Regions from separate parts of the Streptomyces sp. NPDC054757 genome, predicted to be linked through region 1. Evidence: riboswitches for the same ligand, from Rfam matches in the RefSeq annotation. Region 1 holds a riboswitch; each other region holds the start of a gene.
The links. Region 1 has a riboswitch for cobalamin ahead of ACWGKJ_RS19970 (CbtB domain-containing protein). Riboswitches for the same ligand answer to the same signal wherever they lie in the genome.
Positions count from the first base shown of each region.

Region 2: another riboswitch for cobalamin. It lies ahead of ACWGKJ_RS10890 (ABC transporter substrate-binding protein); the one in region 1 lies ahead of ACWGKJ_RS19970 (CbtB domain-containing protein).
Region 3: another riboswitch for cobalamin. It lies ahead of ACWGKJ_RS03500 (ribonucleoside-diphosphate reductase subunit alpha); the one in region 1 lies ahead of ACWGKJ_RS19970 (CbtB domain-containing protein).

Region 1 is NZ_JBSHBW010000016.1:69,277-79,123, reverse strand. It holds gene ACWGKJ_RS19985 (ATP-binding protein) at 1-2,051, opposite strand, end outside; gene ACWGKJ_RS19980 (DUF2127 domain-containing protein) at 2,431-3,204, shown strand; gene ACWGKJ_RS19975 (histidine phosphatase family protein) at 3,280-3,897, opposite strand; adenosylcobalamin (AdoCbl) riboswitch at 4,476-4,566, shown strand; gene ACWGKJ_RS19970 (CbtB domain-containing protein) at 4,611-4,835, shown strand; gene ACWGKJ_RS19965 (CbtA family protein) at 4,882-5,649, shown strand; gene ACWGKJ_RS19960 (alkaline phosphatase family protein) at 5,870-7,297, shown strand; gene ACWGKJ_RS19955 (SDR family NAD(P)-dependent oxidoreductase) at 7,480-8,316, opposite strand; gene ACWGKJ_RS19950 (hypothetical protein) at 8,352-9,779, opposite strand.
Region 2 is NZ_JBSHBW010000006.1:109,257-119,103, forward strand. It holds gene ACWGKJ_RS10875 (ABC transporter ATP-binding protein) at 1-1,372, opposite strand, end outside; gene ACWGKJ_RS10880 (ABC transporter permease) at 1,414-2,247, opposite strand; gene ACWGKJ_RS10885 (ABC transporter permease) at 2,244-3,191, opposite strand; gene ACWGKJ_RS10890 (ABC transporter substrate-binding protein) at 3,193-4,761, opposite strand; cobalamin riboswitch at 4,794-4,993, opposite strand; gene ACWGKJ_RS10895 (GNAT family N-acetyltransferase) at 5,103-5,678, shown strand; gene tkt (transketolase) at 5,792-8,020, opposite strand; gene ACWGKJ_RS10905 (alpha/beta fold hydrolase) at 8,200-9,267, opposite strand; gene ACWGKJ_RS10910 (hypothetical protein) at 9,569-9,769, shown strand.
Region 3 is NZ_JBSHBW010000002.1:164,210-174,056, forward strand. It holds gene ACWGKJ_RS03495 (ribonucleotide-diphosphate reductase subunit beta) at 1-125, opposite strand, end outside; gene ACWGKJ_RS03500 (ribonucleoside-diphosphate reductase subunit alpha) at 125-2,482, opposite strand; cobalamin riboswitch at 2,613-2,736, opposite strand; gene mctP (monocarboxylate uptake permease MctP) at 3,020-4,651, opposite strand; gene ACWGKJ_RS03510 (DUF3311 domain-containing protein) at 4,648-4,890, opposite strand; gene ACWGKJ_RS03515 (GntR family transcriptional regulator) at 5,098-5,862, opposite strand; gene ACWGKJ_RS03520 (extracellular solute-binding protein) at 6,167-7,447, shown strand; gene ACWGKJ_RS03525 (carbohydrate ABC transporter permease) at 7,531-8,517, shown strand; gene ACWGKJ_RS03530 (carbohydrate ABC transporter permease) at 8,514-9,344, shown strand; gene ACWGKJ_RS03535 (glycoside hydrolase family 3 protein) at 9,354-9,847, shown strand, end outside.

The DNA.
Region 1 (9,847 bases):
CAGGCGGCGTCCCAGTTCATCGGGAGGCCGTTGCCGACCCGCTCCGCCAGGCGCAGGCTCTCGCGCAGATAGGTCTCGGCCTCGGCCAGCCGGCCGCGCCTGCGCTGGAGATAGCCGACGAGCGCGTTGGCGAAGGAGAGATGCCCGCCGCTCCAGCCGGACACCTCGAACGAGCGGAGCGCCTCCGAGAAGAGACTCTCGGCCCGGTCGAGCCGGTCGGCGTAGGCGTACGAGAGGCCGAGCAGCGCGGCGGGCTCGAACCCCCAGGAGGTGCCGGTCCAGCCGATGCCCGGTGGCAGCCGTCCGTTGACCAGGGCCCGGTCGCAGATCTCGACGATCTCCTCGGCGCTCTCGCCGCGGGCGGTGCCGTCGAACGCGCGCAGTATGAGCAGGATCCGTTCGGAGTTGTCCTGGCCGCCCAGGCCGTCGGTCATCGCGGCGAGGCGGCGGGAGCGCGCGGGACCGTCGTCCTCGACCGCCTGGACGCCCTCCCAGAGGAAGTGCGCGGTCTGCAGCCGCCGCCTGGCGGGGCCCGGCTCGGTCACCTCCGCCTCGGCCGCCACCACTTCGGCGGCCTCACGGGTCTGGTTGTTGTGCGTCAGTGCCTGGGCCAGCCGGAAGACCGCGTCCACCCGCAGCTCGTCGTCGAGCCCGGGCTGGGCGAGCGCGGCCCGCAGATGACCGACCGTGGTGGCCGGTGAGGTCAGCAGCGTGGCGCAGCCCAGCTCGTACAGGACGCTGGCCCGCACCGCGGGCAGCGGTGGCTCCTCAAGCGCCCGCTCAAGACAGCGCCTGGCCGCGTCCGGAGCACCCACCGCGAGGTGTTCGGCGGCGGCCTCCCTGAGCTGTGCGACCAGCTCGGGGTCGTCGTCCGGGTGGACCTGGAGCAGATGCGGCGCGGCGGCTGCCGCGCCCCGGCCCGCCCTGGTCACGGCCCAGGCGGCCTGGCCGTGCATCGCGGTACGGGTGGCGGGCGGTACGGCGCGGTAGACGGCGCCCGCGATCAGCGGATGGACGAACTCCATCGGGTCGCCGCCGGTGAGGATGCGGGCGGCCCGCAGCCGCTCGGCGCACTCGGCCGCCTCGCTCTCGCTCATGCCCGCGAGCCGCCCGGCCAGGCCCAGCGAGATGCCGGTGCCGAGGATCCCGGCGGCCCAGGCGAACCGGGTGGCCCCGGTGCCCAGTTCCTCCAGGCGGGCGATCAGCCCCGAGCCGCGGGCCGACGCACCCATCGCGCGCAGGGCTCCCGCCGAGTCCTCCACCGGGTCGATGGCGTCGTCCCGCACCCGGGCGAGGAGTTCGACGGTCTCGTACGCGTTCCCACCGGTCACCGCCCAGACCTCGCGGCAGAACGGGTCGTCGGCATGCTCCCCGAGCGCGCTGCGGGAGAGCTGGGCGATGGCATCGGGGGTGAGCGCGCGCAGTTGGACGGACTTCTCGGCCGCCGCCTCCAGCACGCGCAGATACTCCGCGGCGTCGCCGTCCGCCTCGCCCGTGCGGTACGCGAGGACCACCAGCATCGGCGGTCCGCCCTCGCGCCCGGTGAAGGAGGCCAGCCACGCGAGCGTCTCCAGATCGCACCACTGGGCGTCGTCCACGATGAACACCAGCGGGCGGAACAGCCCGGCGAGCCGCACCGCCACGGCCTCCAGACCGTCACGGACACCCTGCGGGTCGGCCTGCTGCGCGCCGGGCGGCGCGACACCGAGTGCGGGCCCGACGATCTCGTACCGGTCACCGAGCAGATCGCGGGCGTCCCGGATCCCGGGCATCGTCAGTGCAGGCTGCAGGAGTTGGCGTACGACGTGGAAGGGTACGGAGGTGAGCGTCTCGCCGCCGCGGGCCGACCACACCGTGCAGCGTCCGGCCGCCTGGGCACTGACCGCCTTGAGCAGCGCGGTCTTCCCGAGGCCGGCCTCGCCGCTGTAGATGAGGAGGCCCCCGGCGGACTCCCCCGCGCACAGCGCCTCGACGGCGTGCGTCCCCGCGGCGATCTCGTTCTCCCGCTCCAGCAGCGGTACGGCGGCCGGGCGTTCCTTCCGGGACCCCATCGTTCCTCCCCTGCCTGCAAACGGATCTCGAGAGTATCCCGGCAGGCCGGGGCCGCGGGCCGGTCCGGATGGACCTCTTCACGAGTGGGCAGAAGTTCCCATGCCCTGCGGGCGTGGGCAGTAATCTTGGGAACCGCCCCTGCCCCGACCCCGGCGGCCGGTGCCCACGGCGGTGCCTCTCATCCGCACCGGTACCCCTCATCCCATCCGCATCCGCGGTCCTCGTCCGCGATGACCGCCGCCCTGTCTGTCGGGGCCCTGTCATCCGGCGCCCGCCGGCGTCCTGCTACGGTCCGCGCTGGGCCGGTCCGGCCGCCACGCGGCCGCCGCCGGCAACATCAGAAGCCGACCATCGGCCGACCGTCACGGGGAAGACAGCATGAAGATCGACTGGAACCGGCGCACCTGCGCACGGCGCGGACATGTGACGTACGCCCCGCGGGAACCGGAACTCGCGGCGCGGCTGCGCGCCGACACCGGATTCGGCGAGGCATGGCGCTGTCTGCGCTGCGGGGACTTCGCCCTGGGGGATCCGCACGGATCGGGCCCCGCGCGGGACGCCCCGCTGGTGCCGCGCGGCAAGGTACTGCGCGATCTGTTCATCCTGCGCTTCCTCGCCGTGGAGCGGGCGGTGCGCGGGGTGTTCATCGTGCTGGTGGCCGTGGCCGTGTGGAAGTTCAGCAACAGCAAGGACGCAGTGCGGCGGCTCTTCGACGAGAACCTGGACGTGCTGCGCCCGGTGTTCCGTCACTTCCACTACGACCTGGACCACTCGCCGGTGGTCGGCACCATCCAGAAGACCTTCGGTTACAAGCACTCCACACTGGTGCTGGTCGCCGCGCTGCTGGTCGTCTACGCGCTGATCGAGATCGTCGAGGGCGTCGGACTGTGGCGCGCCAAGCGCTGGGCCGAGTATCTGACGGTCGTCGCCACGGCGGTGTTCCTGCCGCTGGAGGTCTACGAGCTCACCGAGAAGGTCAGCTGGCTGAAGATCGCCACCCTGACGGTCAACATCCTGGCGGTGCTCTACATCCTGCTCGGCAAGCGCCTGTTCGGCCTGCGGGGCGGGCACACGGCCTTCGAAGCGGAGCGCCAGAGCGCCTCACTGCTGGAAGTCGAGACGACCGCGGGGGCGGCGCACGTCAACGGCTGAGGCCCGTCACCGCTGCGGCACCGGCCGGCCCCACCCCCAGCCACCCGTCACCCGTCACCCGTCACCCGTCACCCGTCACCCGCTGAGCGGCACCTGATTCCACACGGCGAGGGCGGGTCGGCCGTGTTCGGTGCCGATCCGGCTCACGGACGCGGTGTCCAGCCGGAACAGCGCCCCGGCCGACGCGGGCAGTCCGAGCCGGCGCGCGGTCAGCACCCGCAGGAAGTGGGCGTGCCCGACGAGGACGACGTCTCCGCCCTCGCCGTCCAGATCGGCGTCGCGCAGCGCCACGTCGACCCGCCGCAGGACGCGGTCGGCGCGCTCGCCAACCTGCTGCGGGGACTCGCCGGGGTGCTCGGGCGGGCCCTCGGCCACCCCGTCGGTCCACAGGTCCCAGTCGGGCCGGTCCTGGTGGATCTCCGCGCTGGTGATGCCCTCGTACGCCCCGTAGTCCCACTCGTGCAGGTCGGCGTCGGCGCGTGCGGGTTCGAGGCCCGCCAGCTCGGCCGTCCGCCTGGCCCTGGTCAGCGTGCTGGTGAGGGTCAGTGCGATGCGCCGCTGGGCCAGCAGCGGTGCGACCTTGCGGGCCTGCTCCTCGCCGGCCGCCGTCAGCGGCAGATCCGTCCAGCTGGTGTGTTTCCCGGTGCGGCTCCAGCTGGTCTCACCGTGCCGTACGAGAATCAGCTCTCCCATGACCGCCCTGCCTTTTCGCGTCTGTCACCGGGCCGCCGATGTGCTGTCGGAGCCACCCGTGACGTCTGTGTTGATGTTGTACAAGGGCTTCAGCCTGTCACGACCAGCGAAGATTCCCGCAGAGGCGGCTCACGGGGTGTGATTCCGGGCGCACTGCCACGCCCTCTCCAGCGGAGCGCACCCGCCGCCGGGGCGCACCCCTGGTCACGGCTCCGGCGACCGTCCGGTGCGCGGGTTCCACCGTCCGGCCCTGCCGCCCAGCCCGGTCGGCGTCAGCGGCGCGACGTCCAGCCGCCGGAACGCCTCGTCCGGCGGCCCCGCGTCGTCGATACGGACCTCGCACAGAGCCGGACCCCGCTCCGCGAGGTGAGACCGACATCATCCGTACTGCATCATCCGTACTGCATCACCCGTACCGTCATCGCCCTCACCGTCCCGCCGTCCACCCGTCCACCCGTCCGGCCGGGCAAGCAGAACACGTGCGTCCGGGGTACCGGGCGCGGGGTGTGACGGGCCGTTCTGCCGGACCGGCACCGTAGCGAAGCCGGTCGGGCAGACGGTACGGTCCACGTGAACATGACGAAGGCGTAATGGAAGTCCGGTGAGAATCCGGCACGGTCGCGCCACTGTGAACCCGTCCTACGGGAAGTCAGACCCAGCACCTTCGTCTCAGGCACCACGACCGGGACGCGTGTTCCCCAGGAGGTTCTGCCATGGCAAACTCCCTTGCCCCCACTCCGAGCGCCCCCGCCACTCCGGCGATCGCTCCGCTCTCGGCCAAGGCCATCGCCCCCTGGGCGGTCTTCTTCGGGATCCTCATGCTCGTCCTGCTGTACTTCGTCGGCGCCGAGCAGGGCGCCACCTCGGTCGTCTCGGGGACCGACGTGCACGAGTGGGTCCACGACGGACGTCATCTCCTCGGCTTCCCCTGCCACTGACCTACTGACGTCCAACTGACCTACTGACGTCCAGGGGACCTCTCTCATGAACTCCATATCGATACGCGTCCTGCTCGTCCGCGGCATGCTGGCCGGCCTCGCCGCCGGTGTACTGGCCCTGGTGGTCGCCTATCTGCTCGGTGAGCCGCGGGTCGACTCGGCCATCGCCTTCGAGGACGCGCACAGCCATGAGCACGAGATGGAGGTGGTCAGCCGCTCCCTCCAGTCGACGGCGGGACTCGCCACCGGTGTGCTCGTCTTCGGCGTCGCGGTCGGCGGTATCGCCGCTCTCGCGTTCTGCTTCGCACTCGGCCGTACCGGCGGCTTCGGCCCGCGGGCGACAGCCATGCTGGTCTCGGCCGGCGCCCTGATCACCGTGTACGTCGTGCCGTTCCTCAAGTACCCGGCCAACCCGCCGTCCGTCGGCGACCCCGGCACCATCGGCAAACGCACCGCCCTGTACTTCCTGATGATGGTCCTCAGCGTGCTGCTCTCGGTGGCCGCCGTGCTCCTCGGCAAACGGCTCGCGCCACGGCTGGGCAACTGGAACGCGACCGTAGCGGCCGGGGCCGCCTTCCTCGTACTGGTCGGACTCGCCTATGCGCTCCTGCCCGCCGTCAACGAGGTGCCCAAGGACTTCCCGGCCACCCTGCTCTGGCAGTTCCGGCTCTCGGCGCTCGCCATCCAGCTCACGCTGTGGACCGCGTTCGGCCTGCTCTTCGGCCACCTCGCCGAGCGTCATCTCCTCCCACGGACGGCTGCGTCACACCACACGGACGGCACCGTGGCGCCAACGGCCGCCCCCACCAACTGAGCTCTCCCACAAGGGGCTTCACGGCTACTCACGGATCCCGTCCGGACCTTTGTCCGGGCGGGATCCCGGCTGTGCGAACACCAGGTTCTGGCTTGGCCAAGCCCTTGCCGCTCATTGGCCACCTGTTCATCGTCCGACTCCTCCCCTCTTCACCGGGCTCCCGAGAGAGTTCCGGAGGGGCCTCAGAACGGGCCCGTCCGAGCGTGAGAAGGGGATGTTCATGGCCGAGTTGACGCGACGCAGACTCCTTGGCTCAGCGGCAGGCGCCGTGGGCGGCGCTGCGGCGCTCTCGCTGCTGCCGCCCAGCGTGCAGAAGGCGGTCGCGGCCGGGCCGCCGCGCCACGGTTCCCTGCGCGACATCGAACACGTCGTCATGCTGATGCAGGAGAACCGCTCGTTCGACCACTACTTCGGCACGCTGTCCGGCGTACGCGGCTTCAGCGACCCGCACGCGCAGAAGCTGCCGAACGGCAAGCCGGTCTTCTACCAGCCCGACACAGTGAACCCGAAGGGCTATCTGCTCCCGTTCCATCTGGACACCCACACATCGAGCGCCCAGGCCATCCCGTCCACCAGCCACGCCTGGTCCGTACAGCACGAGGCGTGGAACGGCGGCCGGATGGACCAGTGGCTGCCCGCGCACCGCAAGGCCGACGGGGTCAACGGCCCTTATGTCATGGGCTATTACACCCGGGAGGACATCCCGTTCCAGTTCGCGCTGGCGGAGACCTTCACCATCTGCGACAACTACTTCTGCTCGGTGTTCGGTCCCACCTGGCCGAACCGGCTGTACTGGATGACGGGCACCCTCGACCCGAACGGCACCCAGGGCGGGCCGATCCTGAGCAACACCGCCGCCACGCCGTACCGCTGGACGACCTACGCCGAACGGCTCCAAGCGGCGGGCGTCAGCTGGAAGGTCTATCAGCAGGACGACGACTACGGCTGCAACATGCTGAAGAACTTCCGGACGTTCAAGGACGCCAAGCCCGGTGACGAGCTGTACGAGCGCGGTGTACGCCCCCAGCCGGAGGGCACGTTCGAGGACGACGCACGCAACGACCGGTTGCCCGCCGTCTCCTGGATCATGCCGACCAGCTACCAGTCCGAGCACCCGGACTACCTTCCGGCGGCAGGCGCGGACTTCGTGGCCCAGAAGATCGAGGCCATCGCCTCCAACCCGAAGGTGTGGGCGAAGACCGCCTTCATCCTCAACTACGACGAGAACGACGGCCTGTTCGACCATGTGGCACCCCCCACCCCGAAGCCCGGCACGACGGACGAGTTCGTCGACGGCCTACCGATCGGCGGCGGCTTCCGGGTCCCCGCGATCATCGTGTCACCGTGGACCGTGGGCGGCTGGGTCGCGGGCGAGCGGTTCGACCACACCTCGGCGCTCCAGTTCCTGGAGCGGTTCACGGGCGTACGGGAGCCCAACATCACCCAGTGGCGCCGCCGCACCTTCGGCGACCTGACCTCGGCCTTCCGCTTCTCCGACACCCACCGCCGGCCGCCGCACCTGCCGGAGGACACGGCCGAGCAGCTGGAACAGGCGAAGAAGGAGGTCGCCACCCTCCCGAAGCCGCACCTGCCGGGGGCCGACCAGAGCTTCCCACGGCAGGAACGGGGGCGCCGGCCGCGCACCTAGGATCCTGCCCACGCGACTATGTTTTCGGCTGGACGGCGAGAAGAGAGCCATACGCCGGTGGGGTGAAGCCGGCGTCCGAGAGAGCCTTCCTTCCCTTGCGGAGCCGACCGGCAAGGGATAGGGAGGCTGTTTCCTGCTCCGGGTGGGCAGGACACCTCCACGGCGGAGCGGGACTCGCCTGGTCAGGTCTGTCGGCCCGGAACGATTCCCAGCCCTGCCTGCGGCTGACCGCCGTCGACAGGGATATGCGCGCCGTTAACAGCGCCGGCCGCAGGCGAGAGAAGGAAGCCGATGACCCTGGCCACTTCGTCGGCCTCCAACAGGCGGCCACTGGGGTTGCGTTCCGCATATGCCGCGTAGGTTTCCGGGTCACGTCGGCTCAGGCGGTCCCAGCTCTTTCCCGGCAGGAGAATGGAGCCCGGGCTGACGGTGTTGACGCGCACACCGTACGGGGCCAGCTCTTGGCACAGGGCGCCCGCCAGGTAGATCTCCGATGCCTTGGCGGCCCCGTACTGGGCGGGAAAGCGAGGCTTCCAGCCGGAGATGGAGGCAACCATCACCACGGAGCTGCCGGGCCGCAGGCAGCCCAGTGCTGCCCGGACAGTACGCACCGCATGCCCCCCGTTCAGTTCCCAGGTGTCCTGCCAGTCCTCCCGGGTCGAGTCGAGGACGCCGCCGCCGCGTTTGCCTCCGATGTTGGCGACCAGGCCGTCGAGTCCGCCGAGTTCGCTGCCGGCCCGCCGGGTGAAGTCCTCCAGTTCACCGTGTGCCAGGACATCCACGCATCCCGTCACCACCGGGGCCCCGAAATCCCGGTCCAGCTCGGATGACACCTGGTCCAAGGTGCCGGGGTCCCGGCCGCAGATCGCGAGGGAAGCCCCTTCTGCCGCAAGGAGGCGCGCGATCGCATATCCCAGTCCTCTGCTGCCACCGGTCACCAGAATCGACCTACCACTCAGTCCGTACGTGACAGCGGGCACAGCTGCCGCGTTCCCTGCCGGCTCTTCTCGCTCTTCCATGGACGGCACTCTGCCACCCGTCCATCCAGGGGCGGTCAACGCACCAGTTTGCGGATGACTATGCCCACAATGAGGGTGGTGAACAGCATGCCCGCAACGGTGAACGCGACGGCGAGCGCTGTCCATCCGGCAGTATTCAGCCCCGACGGCGTGCCGGTGCCGACGTTCAGCCAGAGAGCGAGAGCGAGTACGAAGCTCCTGCCCGCGGCTGCCGTGTCTGTCAGGCCGCGGCCGGATTCGCGGACAGCGCCCGCCAGATGAAGCACCGCACCTGTCAGCAGGACGCCGGCCATCAGCACACGGGCCGGGTTGCGTGCCCGGACTCCCCAGCCGAGGATGCCACCGAGGAAGCCCTGCGCGATGGCGCGCCGCAGCGGCGGGAGGGCTGTCGCCTCGCGCTGACGCGCGAGGTAGTAAAGCTCGTCGACCTCACGGTTCCGGTTCCTCTTGGCCAGCGCCGAGCGTACGGATTCCAGGGCCACGGCCGTCACCTCGGTGAAGGACCGGTCCAGAAAAGAGAGCACCTGTGCGCCGTTGCGGAAGACCTGCCCGGCCAGCTCCATGTCGCCGACGCTGGAGGAGTTGTCGAGGCTGTAGCGGGAGCTGCCGGAGGGGAGCCCCAGGGTGCCTGTGACGGAGGAGCCGTGCAGGCTGATCACCGAGGACACCACAGAGGCCGAGGTGAGCGACACGACCGTCGTGTTGTGAAGAGCCAGCCGGGCGGTCGCACCCTCCCTGCTGCCGCCCGGGTTGTCGCAGAGCCCGAGGTTGCGAACTTCCACAGAGCCTCTGACCGTGCTGTTCGTGATCGTACTGATCTCGGCGGGAACGACCAGCCCGTTCACGCGTATGGTCTCACTGCAACGAAGTTCGCTCGCCCGCAGCGGCTCGTCCAACCGCACCCGCCTCAGCGTAAGTTCACACGTCTCGACGTCGGCGAGTTCCATGGTGGAGAGCCAGAGGTCGTCGAACGTGACGTCCTCCCGGGTTTTGAGTCCTCTCACGATCACACTCGGCCGGCCGAGACGGCCGCCCGCGGCCTGGCTGCGGACCGTCAGCGAGGACACCCGCGTGTCTCTGATGTGGAGCGTCCCGCGCAGAGCGTTGACCTGGACGAGCTCCTCGACCCGGAGGCGCTCCAGCCGGACGGTCCCGCACGAGTGCAGAGCGAGGAAGTCCAGGGCTGAGTCGATGACCGTGACCTCGCATCCGATCGACGCATTGCGGACCGTCAGGCGGCCGATGCGGGAGTTCACGACCATCAGTGCGTCCATCTCCACATGGTCGATGACCAGTTCATCGATACGGCAGGACCGTACGGTCAGCGCGCCGTCGATACTCATATGGTCGAGAGAGACCCGGTCGGCCGACACCGTGTCCAGCAGAAGGTCCGCCGTGACCTCGTCCTGGTGCAGATGCACGCTCCGGTCCTGCACGGTGCGCTGCCGACCGATTCGTGCCAAGTCCTCTAACGTCCGGACGACTCCCATCGGCGCTCCCCCGTTGTGTGTGACCGTAGATGTCGTGACGG
Region 2 (9,847 bases), on a different contig from region 1:
CGGCCGTCGCCTCCTCGGGCCGCACTCCGCGCAGCAGCCGTGCGGTGTCCGCGAGTTGTGCGAGGACCGGGCGGTGTCCCTCGAAGGATTCCGCGCTGCTCTGGTGCACGTACTGGACAGCGCGGCGCTGTACGGCCGTGCGCCGGTCGACACGGCGCGGCAGCGGTAGGCCGTCGTACCGCACCTCTCCCAGGGTGGGTGTGGTCAGACCGGCCAGTACCCGGGCGAAAGTCGTCTTGCCCGCGCCCGAGGGGCCGAGCAGTGCGGTCCTGCTCCCGGGCGCGAACGCCATGGATACCGGCCCGGCGAGCGGATCACCCGACCTGCGGCGTACGACGATGCCGGTGGCGGTGATGCCGAGGCCCTCCGCAGCCGGGCGGGCCGTGCCGCGGTCCGCGCCCCTGCCCGCGGCGGTGCGGCGCTCGGCGGCGAGCAACTCCCGGGTGGCCGGGTGGCGTACGGCGGGCGGCCCGGTACCGGGAGCGGCGGCGGCCGTCACGGGGCCAGGGGCCGGAGCAGTGGCGCCCGTGCCGATACCGGCAGCGCCCGTACCGGTACCGGCGGCGCCCGTACCGGTACCGGCGGCGCGCGTCCCGGTACCCGCAGTGCTCGTACCAGTACCGAGGGCAGCCGGACCGTCGGCGCCGAGCAGGTCCGCCGTCGGCCCGTCGTCCACGGCCCGGCCGTGCTCCAGCACGATGATCCGGGCGGCCGTCTCCCGTACCAGCCGCAAGTCGTGACTGAGCAGCAGCACACCCGCGCCGTCCTCCGCGAGCGCCCGCAGCGTGCGGCCCAGGGCGTGTGCGAGGGCCGGGTCCAGGCCGCTCGTCGGCTCGTCGAGCACCAGCAGCTGTGCGCCCGTCACCAGGGCGGAGGCGAGTGCCAGACGCTGCTGCTGGCCACCGGAGAGCTGATGCGGGAAGCGCCGGCGGACGGCTTCCCACTCCAGACCCGCGCGGGCCACCGCCCCGAGCGCGGCGGACTTGCGCGCGGCCCGTCCCTGGTGCCCGAGCGCGGCCAGTTCGGTGAGGGTGCCACCGGCCCTGCGGACCGGATCCAGCACCGTCTCCGGGTGCTGGGGCAGATGCGCGGCCCGGCCCGCCCGGGCCGGGGGGCGCCGGGACGGCTCCAGGAGCAGCAGATCCGTACCGTCCAGCAGGACGCTTCCGGAGAGCCGTACGCCCCTGCGGGAGCTTCCGAGCGCGGCCAGGCCGAGCGTGGTCTTGCCACTGCCCGACGGGCCGACTACGGCGGTGACGGAACCGGCGGGAACGGTCAGTGCGATCCGGTCGAGCAGCGGGCGCCGGGCCCCGTCCGCGTACGCGGAGAGCTCCGGGACGTCGAGGAGCGGCGGGCGGGCGGAGCGGGCCACCGGGCCCTCCTGCGCCCGCCCGGAATACTCACTCGCCGGGCTCACCGGACCCCCCGCTGTCCGGCGAGGGCACTGTCCACGAGCAGGTTGCCGCCGACGCAGAGCGCCGTCAGCAGACCGGCGGGCACCAGCACCGCGGCGGGCTGGGTGAACAGCGCGTCGCTGTTGCGCTCGATGAGCACCGCCCAGTCGGGTGAGGACACCGGCAGCCCCAGTCCGAGGAAGTTGGCGGACGCCAGCAGATACAGCACCACGGAGAACCGGCCGCCCGCGTCGGTGGCCAGCGGGGCGGCCAACTCCCGTGCCAGGTGGCGGAGATGGATGTACGCCCAGCCGCGGCCCTGCATCCGCAGCGCCTCGACGACCGTGCGGGAGGCCGGGGCGAGCGCGGCTCCGCGCACCAGGCGGGCCACGGCCGGGACCTGGAGCACCCCGGCGACCGCCACCAGCCAGTACCGGTCGCGGTGCCCGGTCGCCGCCAGGGTCATCAGTACCAGCAGCCCGGGGAACGCGAGCAGCAGGTCGAGGCCGCGCATCACCGTCTCGTCGAGGCCGCGCCGCGGGCCCGCCGCCAGCAGCCCCAGCGGGGCACCCACGGCCACGCCGATCAGCAGCGCGCCCAGGGCGCTCCCCAGGACCGAGGCACCGCCGTGCAGCACGAGCCACAGCACATCGCGACCCAGGACGTCCGTACCGAGCGGGTGCCCTTCGCCGGACGGCTGCGACGGCAGCGCGCCCCGCGCCGACGGAGCACCCCCGGCCAACCACGGCCCCAGCAGGGCCGCGAGCACCGGCACACCGAGCAGTGTCAGGGCGATCCACGGCAGGCGGTTACGGCCTGGGCGCACGGTCCCGGCCTCCGCCGGCGCGGTCATGCCGTCACCTCCCGGTGCGGTGCCAGGCGGTGGGCGGCGAGGTCGCCGATGAGGTTGACCGCGACAGCGGTGCCGGCGAAGAGCAGCGCGTACGTCTGCACCTGAGGCAGATCGCGGTTCTGTACGGCCTCGACGAAACCGCTGCCGAGGCCGCGGAAGCCGAACACCGCCTCCACCAGTACGGTGCCGCCCAGCAGCCCCTCCACACAGCGGGCGAACTGCTGCGCCGCGGGGCCCAGGGCACCCGGCAGTACATGGCGCAGCACCACCGTCCGCTCCCGCATACCGAGGAGCCGCAGATGCGCGGCGACGGAACCGTGCCGCCCCGCCGCCACCCCGGCCCGGATCTGCCGTGCCAGATCACAGAGGTGACGGGCCGTCAGTACGGTGACGGGCAGCACCAGCACGGTCGGCTGGGTGAGCAGATCGGCGGTGTCCATGCCGACAGCGGTGGCCGGCAGCAGCCCTGCCGCCAGTGAGACCGAGGCGACCAGCAGCAGCCCGAGCACGAACTCGGGTACCGCGTGCAGCAGTACGGCCGCCGTGTTCAGCGTCCGGTCGACGCGACTGCCCTCCCGCAGCCCCGACACCGTGCCGAGCAGCGGCGCCAGTACGGTGACCAGCACCAGCGCCGGCACGCCCAGCAGCAGCGTCACCCCGATACGGCGGCCGATGTCGTCGCCCACCGGCAGCCCGGTGGTCAGGGAGTGCCCGAGGTCGCCGCTGAGCAGCTTGCCGAGCCAGTGTCCGAAGCGGGTCCAGGCCGGCTCGTCAAGACCCAACTGACTTCTCAGCGCGGCCACTTGTTCCGGCGTGCCGAGTTCGCCGCGGAGCACGTCGGCCGTGTCGCCCGGCAGCAGCGAACCGACCGCGAAGACGGCGACCAGCACCACCAGGCACTGGAGGGCCGCCAGCAGGAAACGCCGCAGCACATAGGCGCGCACGTCAGCCGATGCGGACCCGGTCGAACCGGGCCCAGTCGTGCGAGTTGGGCGGCGCGGCGCGCAGACCGCGGACCGATGGGCCGATCGCGTCGTTGGCGTCGGAGAACGCCCACACCAGCAGTCCGGACTCGTCCCGGGCGAGCTTCTGTGCCCGGGCGAGGAGCGCCAGCCGCTCCTTCTCGTCCCGGGTGGTGCGGGCCCGCTCCAGGAGCGTGTCGAACTTCTTCGACGCGTACTGCGTCTGGTTGCGGGCCGCTCCCCCGCGGACCCGCTGCTGGAGGAAGTCGGAGAGGGGCAGGGTGGAGGTGGTGTTGAAGGCGGCCACCCCCTGTGTCCTGATTTCACTGAAGTACGTACTGGACGCACGGGTGTTGGCGGTCAGACGGAGCCCGACCTCACGCAGCTGCCGCCCCATCAGGTCCGCGGCCGCCTCCCAGGTGGCATCGACGGAGCTGGTCTCCACGGTGATGTGCAGCCCCTCCGCTCCGGCCTCCTTCACCAGCTTCCGTGCCTGGCCGACATCGCGTACCCGGGGCGCGATGCCGTTCGGATAGCCGCGCAGACCCATGCCGAACAGGTCGTTCCCCGGCTCCCCGTGTCCGGCCAGCGCGACCCGGACCAGCGCCTCCCGGTCGATCCCCAGCTGCACGGCGCGCACCAGCCGCGGATCGTCGAACGGCTTGCGGCCGGTGCGCAGCAACAACTGCTGGGCGGTGGCCCGCTCGGCGGTCAGCAGCCGCGTCGAGCCCTCCTTCTTCAGCCGGTCCACGGAGGCACCGGCCAGGTCGGCGGCGTAGTGGACCTGCCCGGACAGCAGCGCGTTGAGCCGCGCAGACTCCTCGTTCGCGGGGACGATCTCCAGCTCCGCGATGTGCGGGGCGCCGTCCCAGTGGCCGTCCCAGCCGCGGTAGCGGGCGGTGCCGCCGGGCGTGAACGACACATAGGTGAAGGGGCCGGAGCCGATGGGCTTGCGGAATTCCTTCGTCCCGTCGGGGATGATCTCCGTGCCGGGGCCCGCGAAGACGGTGGGGAACTCGAAGTTGGGCGCCTTCAGTACGAAGACGACGGACCGTTCGCCGTCGGCCCGGGTGGCGCCGGAGTCGATGGCCGACAGCAGGACCTGCGAGGGGGAGCCGGTGGCGGGGTCGGCGGCGCGGCGGTAGCTGTAGAGGACGTCCTTGGCGGTGACCGGCTTGCCGTCGTGGAACTGCGCCTTGCGCAGCCGTATGCGCCACCGGGTGCCGGACGCGTCGCTCTCCCAGGACTCCGCGAGCCGCTTGCGGACGGACATGTCGTCGGCGTAGGTCCCGAGCGTGTCGTACAGGGCCTTGGCGCGGGCCTGGTCGACGAAGTTCGGGGCGACATGGGGGTCGAGGGTCTCCTGTGAGCCGCCGGCCGTGAACGCGGCGCGGAACCGGTCACCGCCTCCCCCGTCCTTCCTGTCCCCGCCGCACCCGGCGAGCAGGCCGGTCGCGGCCAGTGCCAGGGCGCCTCCGGCGGCCAGCGCTCCCCGTCTGCCGAGCACCGGCCGGTGCCGGTCCGGGGCCTCCGTCCGGGCATGCGTCGTCACAGCCGATCCTCTCCGGGGTGTCCTCGCCCCTGCTCGCGGACCGGCGACAGGTCAGTCTCCTGGCTCCCGGATCGTCGCTCACCTCCGCCTTCCCGCCCGCGTCAGCGGACAGTGACATGCAGGAGGACCGCTTCCCGGTCACAGTGGCGGGACCGCGCCGGACTCGCACCGGCTTCCTGATCCCCGTCGCCTCGTGCACTCATTGTGACGTACGGGGCAGAGGTGGCCGGAACCCGGTTCCCGTTCCGTGGTCCGGAGGTCTCGGCTGTCCGGAGGTCTCGGCTGTCCGGCGGCCCAGGGCCGATGGAACCGGATCGGCCGGGGTCACTAGGCTGCGGCCCATGACATCCCCCCTGACCGGCGGTCCGAGAGCCGAGCCCGTGATCCTCGACGCCGAGGAGCTGGCTGCCGATCCGGAGTTGGCGGCCGGGCTCGCCGAGTCCGCTCACCGGATGCTGGCCGACCTGGTCGGAGCGGGCGCAGCGCTGGGCTGGGTCGAACCGCCCGCGCCGGACGAAGTGGCCGGACTTCTCCGCCGTGTCGTCCGCGCGGCGCGGGCGGGAGACGCCGGCCTGCGCGCCGCCTACCTGGACCGCCGCATGGTGGGGCTCGGGTACTGGCTGCGGTACGCCCGGCCGACCCACCGGCCGCACGCCGATGTGGAGAAGATCGCGGTGGCCGCCGAGGCCCAGGGGCATGGTGTCGGCCGGGCGCTGACCGCCGGCCTGATCACCGATGCGCGGAAGGCGGGTATCGAGGTGCTCACGCTGGACGCCCGTGGCGACAACACCAGGGCTCTGGAGCTCTACCGGTCGCTCGGCTTCACTCCGTACGGGCGCCTCCCCGGCTTCGTCGCCGTCGGCGAGGACCGCTACGACACGGTTCTCTGCATGCTGGACCTGCGCCGCCGGGACTGACCGCCCCCACCCGCCATCGTGCCGTTTGATCCGTCAACTGCACTGCTTGGCACGGCAGTTGGTCCGTACACCGCACCGGCCGGAGCCCATGGGCGGCTCCGGCCGGTGGGGCCTCACGGCCGGTCGGCCGTGCCGCCGTCGGCGGGCGCCGCCGTACTCTGCCGGCCGCCGGGGCGCGTCGCCGTCCGCGTGTCGTCCAGGCTGTCCCGGGCGGCCTGCGCGACCGCTTCGGGGGTGATCCCGAACTCGGAGTAGAGGCGCTGGTAGTCCGCCGACGCGCCGTAGTGCTCAAGGCTGACGATCCGCCCGGCGTCGCCGACGACCTCGCGCCAGCCCTGGCCGACGGCGGCCTCGACGCTCACCCGGGCGCGTACCGCAGGCGGGAGCACCTCGTCCTGGTAGGCGGCCGGCTGGAGGGCGAACCATTCGCGGCACGGCATGGACACCACCCGGACCGTCAGATCACCGGCCAGCAGCAGAGCACAGGCGTCCAGTGCGATCTGCACCTCCGAGCCGGTCGCGACGATGATCACGTCGGGCTCGGAGCCCCGGCCGCGCTCGGTGAGCACGTACCCGCCCTTGGCGGCCGCCGCGGCGGGGGTGTGGCCGGAGCCCGGACCACGGTCGAGTACGGGGAGGTTCTGCCTGGTGAGGACCAGTCCCGTCGGCCGGTCGGTGTGCTCAAGGATGGCGGCCCAGCAGGCGGCGGTCTCGTTGGCGTCACCGGGCCGTACGACGTCCAGGCCGGGGATGGCCCGCAGGGCGGCGAGGTGCTCGACGGGCTGATGGGTCGGACCGTCCTCGCCGAGGCCGATGGAATCGTGCGTCCACACGTACACGGCGGGCAGCTTCATCAGGGCGGCCAGCCGGACGGCGGGGCGCATGTAGTCGGAGAACGTCAGGAACGTGCCCCCGTACGGCCGCGTCAGGCTCTGCAGGGCGATGCCGTTGAGGATCGCACCCATGGCGTGCTCACGGATACCGAAGTGGAGGGTCCTTCCGTACGGTCCGCCCTTCCACAGCTCCGTCTGCCGGTCGGCGGGGAGGAAGGACTCCACCCCCTCCATGGTGGTGTTGTTGCTCCCGGCCAGGTCCGCCGATCCGCCCCACAGTTCGGGGAGTACCGGCGCGAGGGCCCCGAGGACTTCGCCGGACGCCTTGCGGGTGGCCATGCCCTTCTCGTCGGCCGGGAACGCGGGCAGCGCGTCGGCCCAGCCGCCGGGCAGTTCCTGCGCCTGGAGCCGGTCGAGGAGGGCGGCCCGCGCGGGGTTGGCCGTGCGCCAGGCGGAGAAGTCGCGCTGCCACCGGGCGTGGGCCTCGGCGCCGCGGTCACGTACCGCACGGGCCCTGCGCAGGACGTCGTCCTCGACGGTGAAGGTGCGGTCCGGGTCGAAGCCGAGCAGCTTCTTGGTGGCCGCCACCTCCTCGTCGCCCAGCGCGGAGCCGTGCGCCTTCCCGGTGTTCTGCTTGGTCGGCGCGGGCCAGCCGATCAGGGTGTGCAGCACGATCAGCGACGGGCGTCCGCGCTCGCTCCTCGCCTGCTCGATGGCGTGGAGCAGGGCGTCGACGTCCTCGGTGTACGCTCCGTCGCCCCGCCAGTCGACGTCCTGAACATGCCAGCCGTATGCGGCGTATCTGGCGGCCACGTCCTCGCTGAAGGAGACGTCGGTGTCGTCCTCGATGGAGATCTGGTTGGCGTCGTAGAACAGCACCAGGCTGCCGAGTTCCTGGTGCCCGGCGAGCGAGGACGCCTCGGATGTGACGCCCTCCATCATGTCGCCGTCCGATGCGACGACGTACACCTGGTGGTCGAAGGGGCTCCTGCCCGCGGGGGCGTCCGGGTCGAGCAGACCCCGTTCCCGCCGGGCCGCCATGGCCATGCCCACCGCGCTCGCCAGCCCCTGACCGAGCGGCCCCGTGGTGATCTCCACTCCCCTGGTGTGCCGGTACTCCGGGTGGCCCGGCGTCGCCGAGCCCCAGGTGCGATACGCCTCCAGGTCCGAGAGCTCCAGACCGTACCCGGAGAGGTAGAGCTGGATGTACAGGGTGAGGCTGGAGTGGCCGCAGGAGAGCACGAACCGGTCCCGGCCGAGCCACTGGTCGTCGGCCGGGTCGTGCCGCATCACGTTCTGGAACAGCAGATACGCCAGGGGCGCCAGGCTCATCGCGGTCCCGGGGTGGCCGTTCCCCACTTTCTGCACCGCGTCCGCGGCGAGCAGTCGGATGGTGTCCACCGCCCGGACGTCCACCTCGTCCCAGCCGGCGCGCGCGGCCACCGGCAACACCAGGTCCTGGCTCCGGCCGGGTACCGCGTTCACGCCGTTCGGATGCTGCTCTGCCATCGTCGCTCCTTCGCCTGCTGCTCCGTGGGGGAAAGGTGAGCCCGGCGGCTCAGTCTTCTCACCCCTTCCCCGTATTCGCCGTTCCCGCGCTCCACGGCCCCACCGGACGGCGTAGTGCGGGACCTTGCCGCACGGCGGATTTCAGCAGCGGGCGACGGGCTTCAGCAGTGGGCGACGGTTCAGAGGCGGGCCGCGTCGACGACGGCCCCGGCGAAGGCGGCGGGGGCCTCCTGGGGAACGTTGTGGCCGATGCCCGCCAGGGCTCGGTGCTCGTAGCGGCCGGTGAAGCGGTCCCGGTAGGAGCAGCCGTTCCCGGGAGCGGTGAAGGGGTCGCGTTCCGGGTCGAGGGTGACGGTGGGCGTGTGGATGAAGGGGCGGGCGGCGAGCTGCTTCTCATAGCGGTCGTAGCGGCGTTCGCCGTCGGCGAGCCCGAGACGCCAGCGGTAGTTGTGGATGACGATGGCGGCGTAGTCGGGGTTGTCGAAGGCGGCGGCGGTACGTCCGAAGGTGGCGTCGTCGAAGTGCCAGGTCGGGGAGACGGTCTCCCAGACCAGCCGGCACAGGGCGTCCCTGTCGTCCGGTGTCTCCATGGCGGTACGGCCCCGCTCGGTGGCGAAGTAGTACTGGTACCACCAGCTGTACTCGGCCTTCGCGGACAGCGGTGTCTTCTGCGCCTCGACGTCGGTGATGAGGTATCCGCCCACCGAGACCAGCGCCGCGACACGCTCGGGCCACAGGGCGGCGATGATGTCGGCGGTGCGCGACCCCCAGTCGAAACCGGCGAGGACCGCCTTCTCGATCTTGAGGGTGTCCATCAGGGCGATGATGTCGAGGGCGACAGCCGACTGCTGGGCGTTGCGGACCGTACGGGAGGACAGGAACCGCGTCGTGCCGTGACCGCGGAGGTACGGGACGATGACCCGGTAGCCCTGAGCGGCCAGGAAGGGCGCGACTTCGACGTAGCTGTGGATGTCGTAGGGCCAACCGTGCAGGCAGATGACCACCGGGCCGTGCGAGGGGCCCGCCTCGGCGTAGCCGACGTCCAGGACCCCTGCCCGCACCTGTTTCAGGGCGGCGAACGAGGTGTGGGCGGGCGCGGACACGGTGGGGAGCGCGCTCCCGGACCGGCCGTCCGGCGGGTTGCCGGGCGCGTCCGCGGCCGACGCGTCCCACGGCCCGGTCAGTGACATGGCTGCGGCGCCGGTGGTCGCACCGACGGCCTTGCCGAACGTACGCCTGCTGATCATCCGGATGACCCTTCCCCCTGCGGCTGTCGCCGACTGCCGATACGCCTGACCTGCCCGGGGGGTGCGCGGCATGGACTCCGTTGCCCCGGCGGCCCGTTGACGGTGCCGGTCGAGTCCGGCGTGCCGACCCTGGCACAGCATCGCGTCACCGGTCAAGGAGGTGACGCATCGGCACGCCGGGCGACCGCGCGCCGTCCCGCCCCTTTACGCGTCACCGCCTTGACCGGTGACGCATCAGGGCGCATTCTGAACCCGCAGGGCATCAGGGAGCAGTCCGCCACCGAACGAGCGGAGACCGGCCATGAAGAGCGAAGAGGCGTGGGACCACGATCCTGCGGCACAGCAACGGCGCGCCCGCTACGGGAAGTTGCCCGAGCGCGTCCGACAGGAGGACCTGGTCGAGGAGAGGGCGGCCACCCCGGGGAAAGGGACGGGCAACCGTTACAGCCCCGAGGCCGCCTGGAGCCACTACGCCTGTCTGGCTCTCGATCTGGGGCTCTGACACCCACCGACGGCCACACCGCCGGCCCCGGGAGCGGGACACACGGCATGAAACATCATCACCGCCTCAACAGGTGAC
Region 3 (9,847 bases), on a different contig from region 1:
GTCCAGGTGTTCTTGATCGCGTCGCGGTAGCGCTCGTAGAAGTCCGGGTAGCGCATCGGACGCAGGGTCAGCTCGAAGCCCGGGTCGAGCAGGTTCTTCTCGGGCTTGTGGGGTTCGGTGCTCATTACTGGCAGGCCTCGCAGGACTCGGGGTTCTCAAGGGAGCAGGCGATGGCGTCCGCTTCGGCGGCGGCCGGGGCCTGCTGGGCGGGGACGGCGGCGGAGCGCGCCGCCCGCGCGATACGCGTCGCCGGGCGCGAGCGCAGGTAGTACGTGGTCTTGATGCCCTGCTTCCACGCGTACGCGTACATCGAGGAGAGCTTCCCGATGGTCGGCGTCTCCAGGAACAGGTTCAGGGACTGGCTCTGGTCGATGAACGGGGTGCGGGCCGCGGCCATGTCGATCAGACCGCGCTGCGGGATCTCCCACGCGGTGCGGTAGAGCGCCCTGACCTCCTCGGGGATCCAGCTGAAGCCCTGCACCGAACCGCTGGCCTCGCGCAGCGCCTCACGGGACTGCGCGTCCCAGACGCCCAGCTCCTTCAGCTCGTTCACCAGATACGCGTTGACCTGGAGGAACTCACCCGAGAGCGTCTCGCGCTTGAAGAGGTTGGAGACCTGCGGCTCGATGCACTCGTACACCCCGGCGATCGAGGCGATGGTCGCGGTCGGCGCGATCGCGAGCAGCAGCGAGTTGCGCATCCCGGTCCTCGCGATCCGGGCGCGCAGCGCCTCCCACCGCTCCGGCCAGTTCAGCTCGGTCGCGTAGTGGTCGGGGTGCAGCACACCGCGGGCCGCGCGGGTCTTCTCCCAGGCGGGCAGCGGGCCGCTCCTGTCGGCGAGGTCGCAGGACGCCTCGTAGGCGGCGAGCATGATCCGCTCGGAGATCCGGGTGGAGAGCGCCTGCGCCTCGGGTGAGTCGAAGGGCAGCCGCAGCTGGAAGAAGACGTCCTGGAGCCCCATCAGGCCCAGGCCCACCGGACGCCACTTGGCGTTGGAGCGGCCCGCCTGCTCGGTCGGGTAGAAGTTGATGTCCACGACCCGGTCGAGGAAGGTGACCGCGGTGCGGACGGTCGCGTCCAGGCGCTCCCAGTCCAGGGAGCCGCCGGAGACGAACGCGCCGACGTTGACCGAGCCCAGGTTGCAGACCGCGGTCTCGCCGTCGTCCGTCACCTCCAGGATCTCGGTGCACAGGTTCGACGAGTGGACGACCGCACCCGGTTCGGCGGTCTGGTTGGCCGTACGGTTCGACGCGTCCTTGAAGGTCATCCAGCCCTGGCCGGTCTGGGCGAGGGTGCGCATCATCCGCCCGTACAGCTCCCGCGCCGGGATGGTCTTCCTCGCCAGCCCCGCCGCCTCGGCCCTGCGGTACGCGGCGTCGAACTCCTCGCCCCACAGATCGGTCAGCTCCGGCACGTCGGCGGGCGAGAACAGCGACCAGGTGCCGTCCGAGCCAACCCGGCGCATGAACTCGTCGGGCACCCAGTGGGCCAGGTTGAGATTGTGCGTACGCCGGGCGTCCTCACCGGTGTTGTCGCGCAGCTCCAGGAACTCCTCGATGTCCGAGTGCCAGGTCTCCAGGTAGACGGCGGCGGCGCCCTTGCGCCGGCCGCCCTGGTTCACCGCGGCGACCGAGGCGTCGAGGGTCTTGAGGAAGGGGACGATGCCGTTGGAGTGTCCGTTGGTGCCGCGGATCAGCGAACCGCGGGCGCGGATGCGGGAGTACGAGAGGCCGATGCCGCCCGCGTGCTTCGAGAGCCGCGCCACCTCGTGGTAGCGCCCGTAGATCGAGTCCAGCTGGTCGAGTGGCGAGTCCAGCAGGTAGCAGGAGGACATCTGCGGGTGCCGGGTACCGGAGTTGAAGAGCGTGGGGGAGGAGGGCAGATAGTCGAGGCGGCTCATCAGCCCGTACAGCGCGGCCACTTCGGCCAGCGCGTCGGCGGATTCGTCGGCGGCGAGACCGCAGGCGACCCGGAGCATGAAGTGCTGGGGTGTCTCGATGACCTGGCGGGTGAGGGGGTGGCGCAGCAGATAGCGGCTGTAGAGGGTGCGCAGCCCGAAGTACCCGAAGCGGTCGTCGGCCCCGGGGTCGACGGTCGCGTCGAGCCGCTCCGCGTGCAGCCGGACGAAGGCGGCCGTACGGTCGGCGATCAGCCCCTCGCGGTGGCCGACGGCGACCGACGAGGAGAACGACACCGCGCCCTGGCCCGCCGCCTCGTCGGCGATGGTGCGGGTGAGCAGCCGCGCGGCGAGCCGGGAGTACGCGGGGTCCTCGGAGATGAGACCCGCGGCCGCCTCGGTGGCCAGCTCCCGCAGCTCCGCCTCGTCCGACGCCGCGTTGCGCCCGCGCAGGGCGGCAGCGGCGACCCTGCCGGGGTCGGTGTCGGTGAGATCGGCGGTGAGGTCGGTCAGGGTCCGCAGCAGTACGGTTCCCGGGGCGTCCGCCACCTGCTCGGAGACAGGTGCGGTGGGCGCGATGGTCACGGTGCGCTCTCCCTCGCTCGGCTGGGGGCCGGCGGGGGGCACGGGCGCGTACGGGCACAGCAGAGCAGCACACCGCATGGCGTCCGCAGGCCCTACCGCGAGGCCCGGACGTTTCCCATCCGGTTCGGTCGAGCCGGATGCGCCGTCGGCAGGTCCTCGGACTCCACGGTGCGCGAAAGCGCACTGATCACACCGTTGCGGGACAGTTCCGGATTCGCACCGGATTCCCCTGCGGCGACAGCGAGCATGAGCATACATGTGGGGTGCCCGCCGGAAAGCACCCCCCATATGTTGTGTCGTGGAGCCTGGGAGGGTGGCTCGTACGGCCGCTTCGCCGGGGCCGCGTGCAGGCCACCGGGACGCCTCAGAAGCGGTTCAGGGGCGCCCTGCGGGGGCTCCTGGGGGCACGGAGAAGGGCCGCCGCGCTTCTCCCCCGGAAGGGAGGCGCGACGGCCCCTGGCGGAGCGTGGCCCGTGGCGGAGCGAGGCCCCGGCGGACGCAGCCCCGGCGGACCCGGCCCCTGGCGGAGCGGCCGGCTCAGTGGCCGGCCGGTGCTCCCGCCGTGGCCGGAGGCAGCTCCACCTGGACGCCCTCGTCCCCGGCGTCCGCCGTGTAGTCCTCCGGGGAGGTCTCGTCGATCCCGGCGGGTGCCTTCACCGCGTTGAGCACGACAGTGAGCACCAGGGTCACGACCACGTTCAGTACGAACGCCGTCAGACCGATGTAGCCGATCTGTCCGATGCCCGGGATCTCCTTGGAGGAGCCGCCGAAGTGCGCCTGCGTCGGGCTCGCCACGCCGTACGCGGCGAGCGTCCCGTACACCATGCCGACCGCCCAGCCCGCGAGCAGCGCCCAGCGGTGGAACCACCGGGTGAAGAGCCCGCCGACCAGCGCCGGCATGGTCTGGAGGATCCAGATACCGCCGAGCAGCTGGAAGTTGATGGCCACCGTCGGGTCCATGGCGAGCACGAAGAGGAGCGCGCCGACCTTCACCACGAGCGAGACCAGCTTGGAGACCTTGGCCTCCTGGGCGGGGGTGGCCCCCGGCTTGATGAAGTCCTTGTAGATGTTGCGGGTGAAGAGGTTCGCCGCGGCGATGGACATGATGGCGGCGGGGACCAGCGCACCGATACCGATGGCGGCGAAGGCCACCCCCGCGAACCAGTCGGGGAACATGTTCTCGAAGAGCTGCGGGATGGCCAGCTGGCCGTTCTTCACCTTGATACCGGCGGCGATCGCCATGAAGCCGAGGAGGGCGAGCAGCCCCAGCATCAGCGAGTACAGCGGCAGGATCGCGGTGTTGCGGCGGATCACGTTACGGCTGCGCGAGGAGAGCGTCGCCGTGATCGAGTGCGGGTACATGAAGAGCGCGAGCGCGGAGCCGAGCGCCAGCGTCGCATAGCCCCACTGGCCCGCCGCGCCCGGTGCGAGCGCCCCGCGCGGCTTGCCCGTCGCCGGGCTGGTCTGCGAGAAGGCGTGACCGGCCTTGGCGAAGATGTCGTCGAAGCCGCCGAGTTTGATCGGGATGTAGATGATCGCCACCAGGATGACGATGTAGATCAGACCGTCCTTGACGAAGGCGATCAGCGCGGGCGCCCGCAGCCCCGACGAGTAGGTGTACGCGGCGAGCACCGCGAAGGCGATCAGCAGCGGGAGGTCCTTCACGAACCAGTTGCTGCCCTCGCCGCCGACGCCCATCACGTCGAGCACCGCCTGGATGCCGACCAGCTGGAGAGCGATGTACGGCATGGTGGCGAGGATGCCGGTGACCGCGACGGCCAGTGAGAGCCCCTTCGAGCCGAACCGGCCCCGGACGAAGTCCGACGTGGTCACGTACCCGTGCTTGTGCGAGACCGACCAGAGCCGCGGCAGGAAGGTGAAGATCAGGGGATAGACCAGGATCGTGTACGGCACGGCGAAGAACCCGGCCGCGCCCGCCGCGTAGACGGCCGCGGGGACCGCGACGAAGGTGTACGCCGTGTAGAGGTCGCCGCCGAGCAGGAACCAGGTGACCCAGGTGCCGAACGACCTTCCGCCCAGGCCCCATTCGTCGAGGGTGGCCGCGTTCTCGGCGCGGCGCCAGCGGGCGGCCAGGAAGCCGACGACCGTGACGGCGACGAAGAAGAAGATGAAGACGCCGAGCGCGACGCCGTTCACACCGTCCTTCATGCGGACGCACCCCCCTTGCGGGCGCGCTGGTCACGCTGCCACAGCTTGTACGCGGTCATGGTGAGCGCGGTCGAGATGAGCACCCAGAGCATCTGGTACCAGTAGAAGAACGGGATACCGATGAAGGCCGGGTCCACCTTCGCGTATGAACTCACCCAGAGCATGGCGACAAAGGGTGCGATCAGGCATACCGCGATGATCACGCGCACCGGCGTGACCACCGGTCTTTTCTCGGGCATGGTGCGGTCCGTCCCCTCACTGAGCACCTGGTACAACGCGCAGGAAATCTAGGCGAGGATGCTCATCCGACGGAACCCCTATCCGCATACCGGAACGGCAACACCGCTCATCCGGGGGGATTTCGGTGGAGAGCGCCGTTTCCGAGGGGTGTTGGTGCGGACCTTTCCGGGGGTCCGCCGCCCGGGACCTGACTCGGCCGACCGGCCTCAGTCGACCGGCCGCTTGAGGTTGGCCACGAACTTGTAGCGGTCGCCGCGGTAGACCGAGCGCACCCACTCCACCGGCTCGCTCCGCTCGTCGATCGAGTGGCGCGAGAGCATCAGCATCGGCAGCCCCACATCCGTACCGAGCAGCCCGGCCTCCCGGGGGGTGGCCAGCGAGGTCTCGATCGTCTCCTCGGCCTCGGCCAGCCGGACGTCGTAGACCTCGGAGAGCGCGGTGTAGAGCGAGGTGTACTTCACGAGCGAACGGCGCAGCGCCGGGAAGCGCTTGGCCGACAGATGTGTCGTCTCGATGGCCATCGGCTCACCGCTCGCCAGCCGCAGCCGCTCGATGCGCAGCACCCGCCCGCCCGCCGTGATGTCGAGCAGCCCGGCGAGGGTGTCGTCCGCGGTGACATAGCCGATGTCGAGCAGCTGGGACGTGGGCTCAAGGCCCTGCGCCCGCATGTCCTCGGTGTACGAGGTGAGCTGCAGGGCCTGCGAGACCTTGGGCTTGGCGACGAAGGTGCCCTTGCCCTGGATGCGCTCCAGCCTGCCCTCCACGACCAGCTCCTGGAGCGCCTGCCGCACGGTGGTGCGCGAGGTGTCGAACTCGGCGGCCAGGGTCCGCTCCGGCGGCACCGGGGTGCCCGGCGGCAGCGTCTCCGTCATGTCGAGCAAGTGCCGCTTGAGCCGGTAGTACTTGGGCACGCGCGCGGTGCGTCCGGGTGCCGCGCTCTCCGTGTCGGCCGTCCCCCCGCTGGTGCTCATGGCCTGCCTTCCCGAGTGCTGCGCTGCTGCCGTCACCGGCTCCTCCGTCTGTCGCGGCTCACATGGTGGCACGGTCCGGTTACGGGACTTCGCCCTCCCTCAGGTGTCGGTCCGATAACGGACACGACAGCCTTTCTTATACACCCTTGACACCCCAATAGGTCTAGGCCAAGCTCCCGAGTACTGGTCTAAACCATTAAAGACCAGGTCCCAGCCCCACGGGCAGTACCGGTCGCACTCGTTGCGGCAGAACGGCGTTCTCGGGTGGTGGGGGGAAGTTTTTTGCATCCCTGAGGAGGGTGTCGTGAAGCGCGGACTCATCGCGGCGATCGGTGTGGCGGCAATGCTGGCAAGCGTCGCGGCCTGTGGCTCGGACGACAGTAAGGACAGCAAGAAGGCGGGGGCCGACGGCTACAAGGGGCAGACGCTCACCGTCTGGGCCATGGACGGCTCCACGCCTCCCGGCTGGACGAAGGACCTCAAGGCGGCCTTCAAGAAGAAGACCGGCGCCACCGTCAAGTTCGAGACGCAGAAGTGGGACGGGATCCAGCAGAAGATCACCACCGCTCTCTCCGAGTCGACCCCGCCGGACGTCATCGAGGTCGGCAACACGCAGACCCCCGCCTACGCGGCGACCGGCGGCCTGGCCGACCTCGGCGACCTGAAGAGCGAGATCGGCGCCGACTGGACGCCCTCGCTCAGCAAGTCGTCGGAGTACCAGGGCAAGTCGTACGCCGCTCCGTGGTACTTCGCCAACCGCGTCGTCATCTACAACAAGAAGGTCTGGGCGGACGCCGGCATCACCGGCACCCCGAAGACCCGTGCCGAGTTCTTCAAGGACCTCGACGCGATCAAGAAGAAGGGCAAGGCCGAGCCGATCTACCTGCCCGGCCAGAACTGGTACTTCTTCGACGGCCTCACCATCGGCCAGGGTGCGGACCTCGTCAAGAAGGAAGGCGGCAAGTACGTCTCCAACCTCGCCGACCCCAAGGTCACCGCGGCCATGGAGCTCTACAAGAAGTACCAGTCGTACTCCAAGGCCCCCAAGGACAAGGACGAGGCCACCCCGCAGCAGGCCGAGGTCTTCGCCAAGGGCAACGTCGGCGCCTTCATCGGCATGGGCTGGGAGGCCGGCACGGCCATCACCGCCAACAAGAAGATCGAGAAGGACATCGGCTACTTCACCATCCCCGGTGAGACGGCCGCCAAGCCCGAGGGCGTCTTCCTCGGCGGATCGAACTTCGCGGTCGCCGCGGCCAGCAAGAAGCAGGACCTGGCCAAGGAGTTCCTGAAGATGGCGCTCGGCGACAAGTTCGAGGGCCAGCTCGCCAAGGAGAGCGGCATCGTCCCGAACAAGGCGTCGCTCGACTCCAACCTCAAGGGCAACGCCGCGGGCGAGGCCGCCGCTCCCGCAGCCGCGACGTCGGGTGGCACCACGCCGCTCATCCCCGAGTGGGCCGCCGTGGAGAACGACCCCAACCCGGTCAAGAGCTACATGACCTCCGTCCTCTCCGGGAAGTCGCCGGCCGCCGCCGCCGCTTCCGTCGAGGGTGAGATCAACAAGCGCCTGGCGCAGAAGAGCTGACCGCAGGCGCCGGGGGGCGGGCCACCGCCCCCCGGCGTCCCCGCATGGATCTCGACCGTACGGCTCAAGAAGAGATGGCGAGCATGTCAGTGCAGACCGAACAAGCGGACTCGGTCCCCAAGGCCGGCCTCCGAAAGGAAGACGCGCCCCCCGGCGGCCCGGCGGCGGCGCCCAGGAGACGAGCCGGGAGCACGGGCCCCTATCTGCTCCTGCTGCCCGCACTGCTCGCCACCGCGGTGCTGCTCGGGTACCCGCTGGTCAAGAACGGCATGCTGTCGTTCCAGAACCTCAACCCGCGCCAGCTGATCCTCCACCTCACCGAGTGGAACGGCTTCTCCAACTACCAGGAGGTCCTGGGCGGCTCGGACTTCTGGAAGGTCGTCGAGCGGTCGATCTTCTTCACCGCGGCGAACGTCGTGCTGATCATGGTCTTCGGCACGCTCATCGGTCTGCTGCTCGCCCGCCTCGGCAAGAAGATGCGTCTGCTGCTGATGCTCGGCCTGGTGCTCGCCTGGGCCATGCCGATCATCGCGGCGACCACCGTCTTCCAGTGGCTGTTCGCCCAGCGCTTCGGTGTCGTCAACTACGTGCTCGACACCCTCGGCTGGCACTCGATGGCCGACTTCAACTGGACCGGCAGCCAGTTCTCCACCTTCTCGCTGGTGACCCTGCTGATCGTCTGGATGTCGATCCCCTTCGTGGCGATCAACCTCTACGCCGCCTCGACGACCATCCCGAAGGAGCTGTACGAGGCCGCGTCGCTCGACGGCGCCGGGACCTGGAAGAGCTTCACCTCGGTGACGTTCCCCTTCCTCAAGCCGTTCCTGCTGGCCACCACGTTCCTCGAAGTCATCTGGGTCTTCAAGTCCTTCGCCCAGCTCTTCGCGATCAACGGCGGCGGCCCCGACCGGCTCACCGAGACCCTGCCCGTGTACGCCTTCGTCGAGGGCGTCGGCAACCAGCACTTCGGCATGGGCGCGGCGATCTCGTTCCTGACGATCATCGTGCTGCTCGCGCTGACCGCGTACTACCTTCGCACCGTACTGAAGCAAGAGGAGGACGAGCTGTGAGGCGCTCACTGTTCGGCCGGTTCTGGCCCAACGCAACGGCGATCATCCTCTTCATAGGCTTCGCCTTCCCCGTCTACTGGATGTTCAGCACGGCCTTCAAGCCGACCGGCGACATCATCACCGACACCCCCGTGTGGTTCCCGACGGACTTCACCTTCTCGCACTTCAGCAGGGCCGTCGGCGCGGACCACTTCTGGACGCTGGTCCGCAACTCCGTACTGGTCACCGTCATCTCGGTGTTCTCGTCGCTGGTGATCGCACTGCTCGCCTCGTTCGCGATGGCGCGGATGCGCTTCAAGGGCAAGCGCGGGGTGCTGCTGACCTTCATGGTGGCGCAGATGGCGCCCTGGGAGGTCATGGTCATCGCGATCTACATGCTGGTACGCGACGCGGACATGCTGGACAGCCTGGTCCCGCTCACCGCCTTCTACATGATCATGGTGCTGCCCTTCACGATCCTCACCCTGCGGGGCTATGTTGCCGCGGTGCCCAAGGAGCTGGAGGAGTCCGCCATGGTCGACGGCTGCACCCGGGCCCAGGCCTTCATGAAGGTGATCCTCCCGCTGCTCGGCCCCGGACTGATGGCCACCTCGCTCTTCGGCTTCATCACCGCGTGGAACGAGTTCCCGCTGGTGCTCGTCCTCAACAAGGACATCGGGTCGCAGACACTTCCGCTGTGGCTCTCGCAGTTCCAGACGGCGTTCGGCGACGACTGGGGCGCGACCATGGCGGCCTCCTCGCTCTTCGCCGTTCCGATCCTGATCCTCTTCGTCTACTTGCAGCGCAAGGCCGTCAGCGGTCTCACCTCCGGTGCAGTGAAGGGATAACGGCGCTCCATGACCACCATCACCACGGGCACGGACCAGCTCACCCGCGACGCGCTCGCCGTACTCCAGCCCGGATTCGCCGGCACCACGGCCCCCGACTGGGTGCTGCGCAAGGTCGGCGAAGGGCTGGCGTCCGTCGCGCTGTTCGGCCGCAACGTCACCAGCGCCCCGCAGATCGCCGCCCTCACCGCCCGGCTGCGGTCCGAGCGGGACGACATCCTCGTCGCGATCGACGAGGAGGGCGGCGATGTCACCCGCCTCGAAGTACGCACCGGATCCTCCTTCCCCGGCAACCTCGCGCTCGGCGCTGTCGACGACCCGGACCTCACCAGGGCCGTCGCCCGTGAGCTGGGCCGGCGTCTGGCCGAGTGCGGGGTCAACCACAACTGGTCCCCGTCCGCCGACGTCAACTCCAATCCGGACAACCCGGTCATCGGTGTACGGTCCTTCGGCTCCGACACCGCACTGGTGGCCCGGCACACCGCCGCGTACGTCGAGGGGCT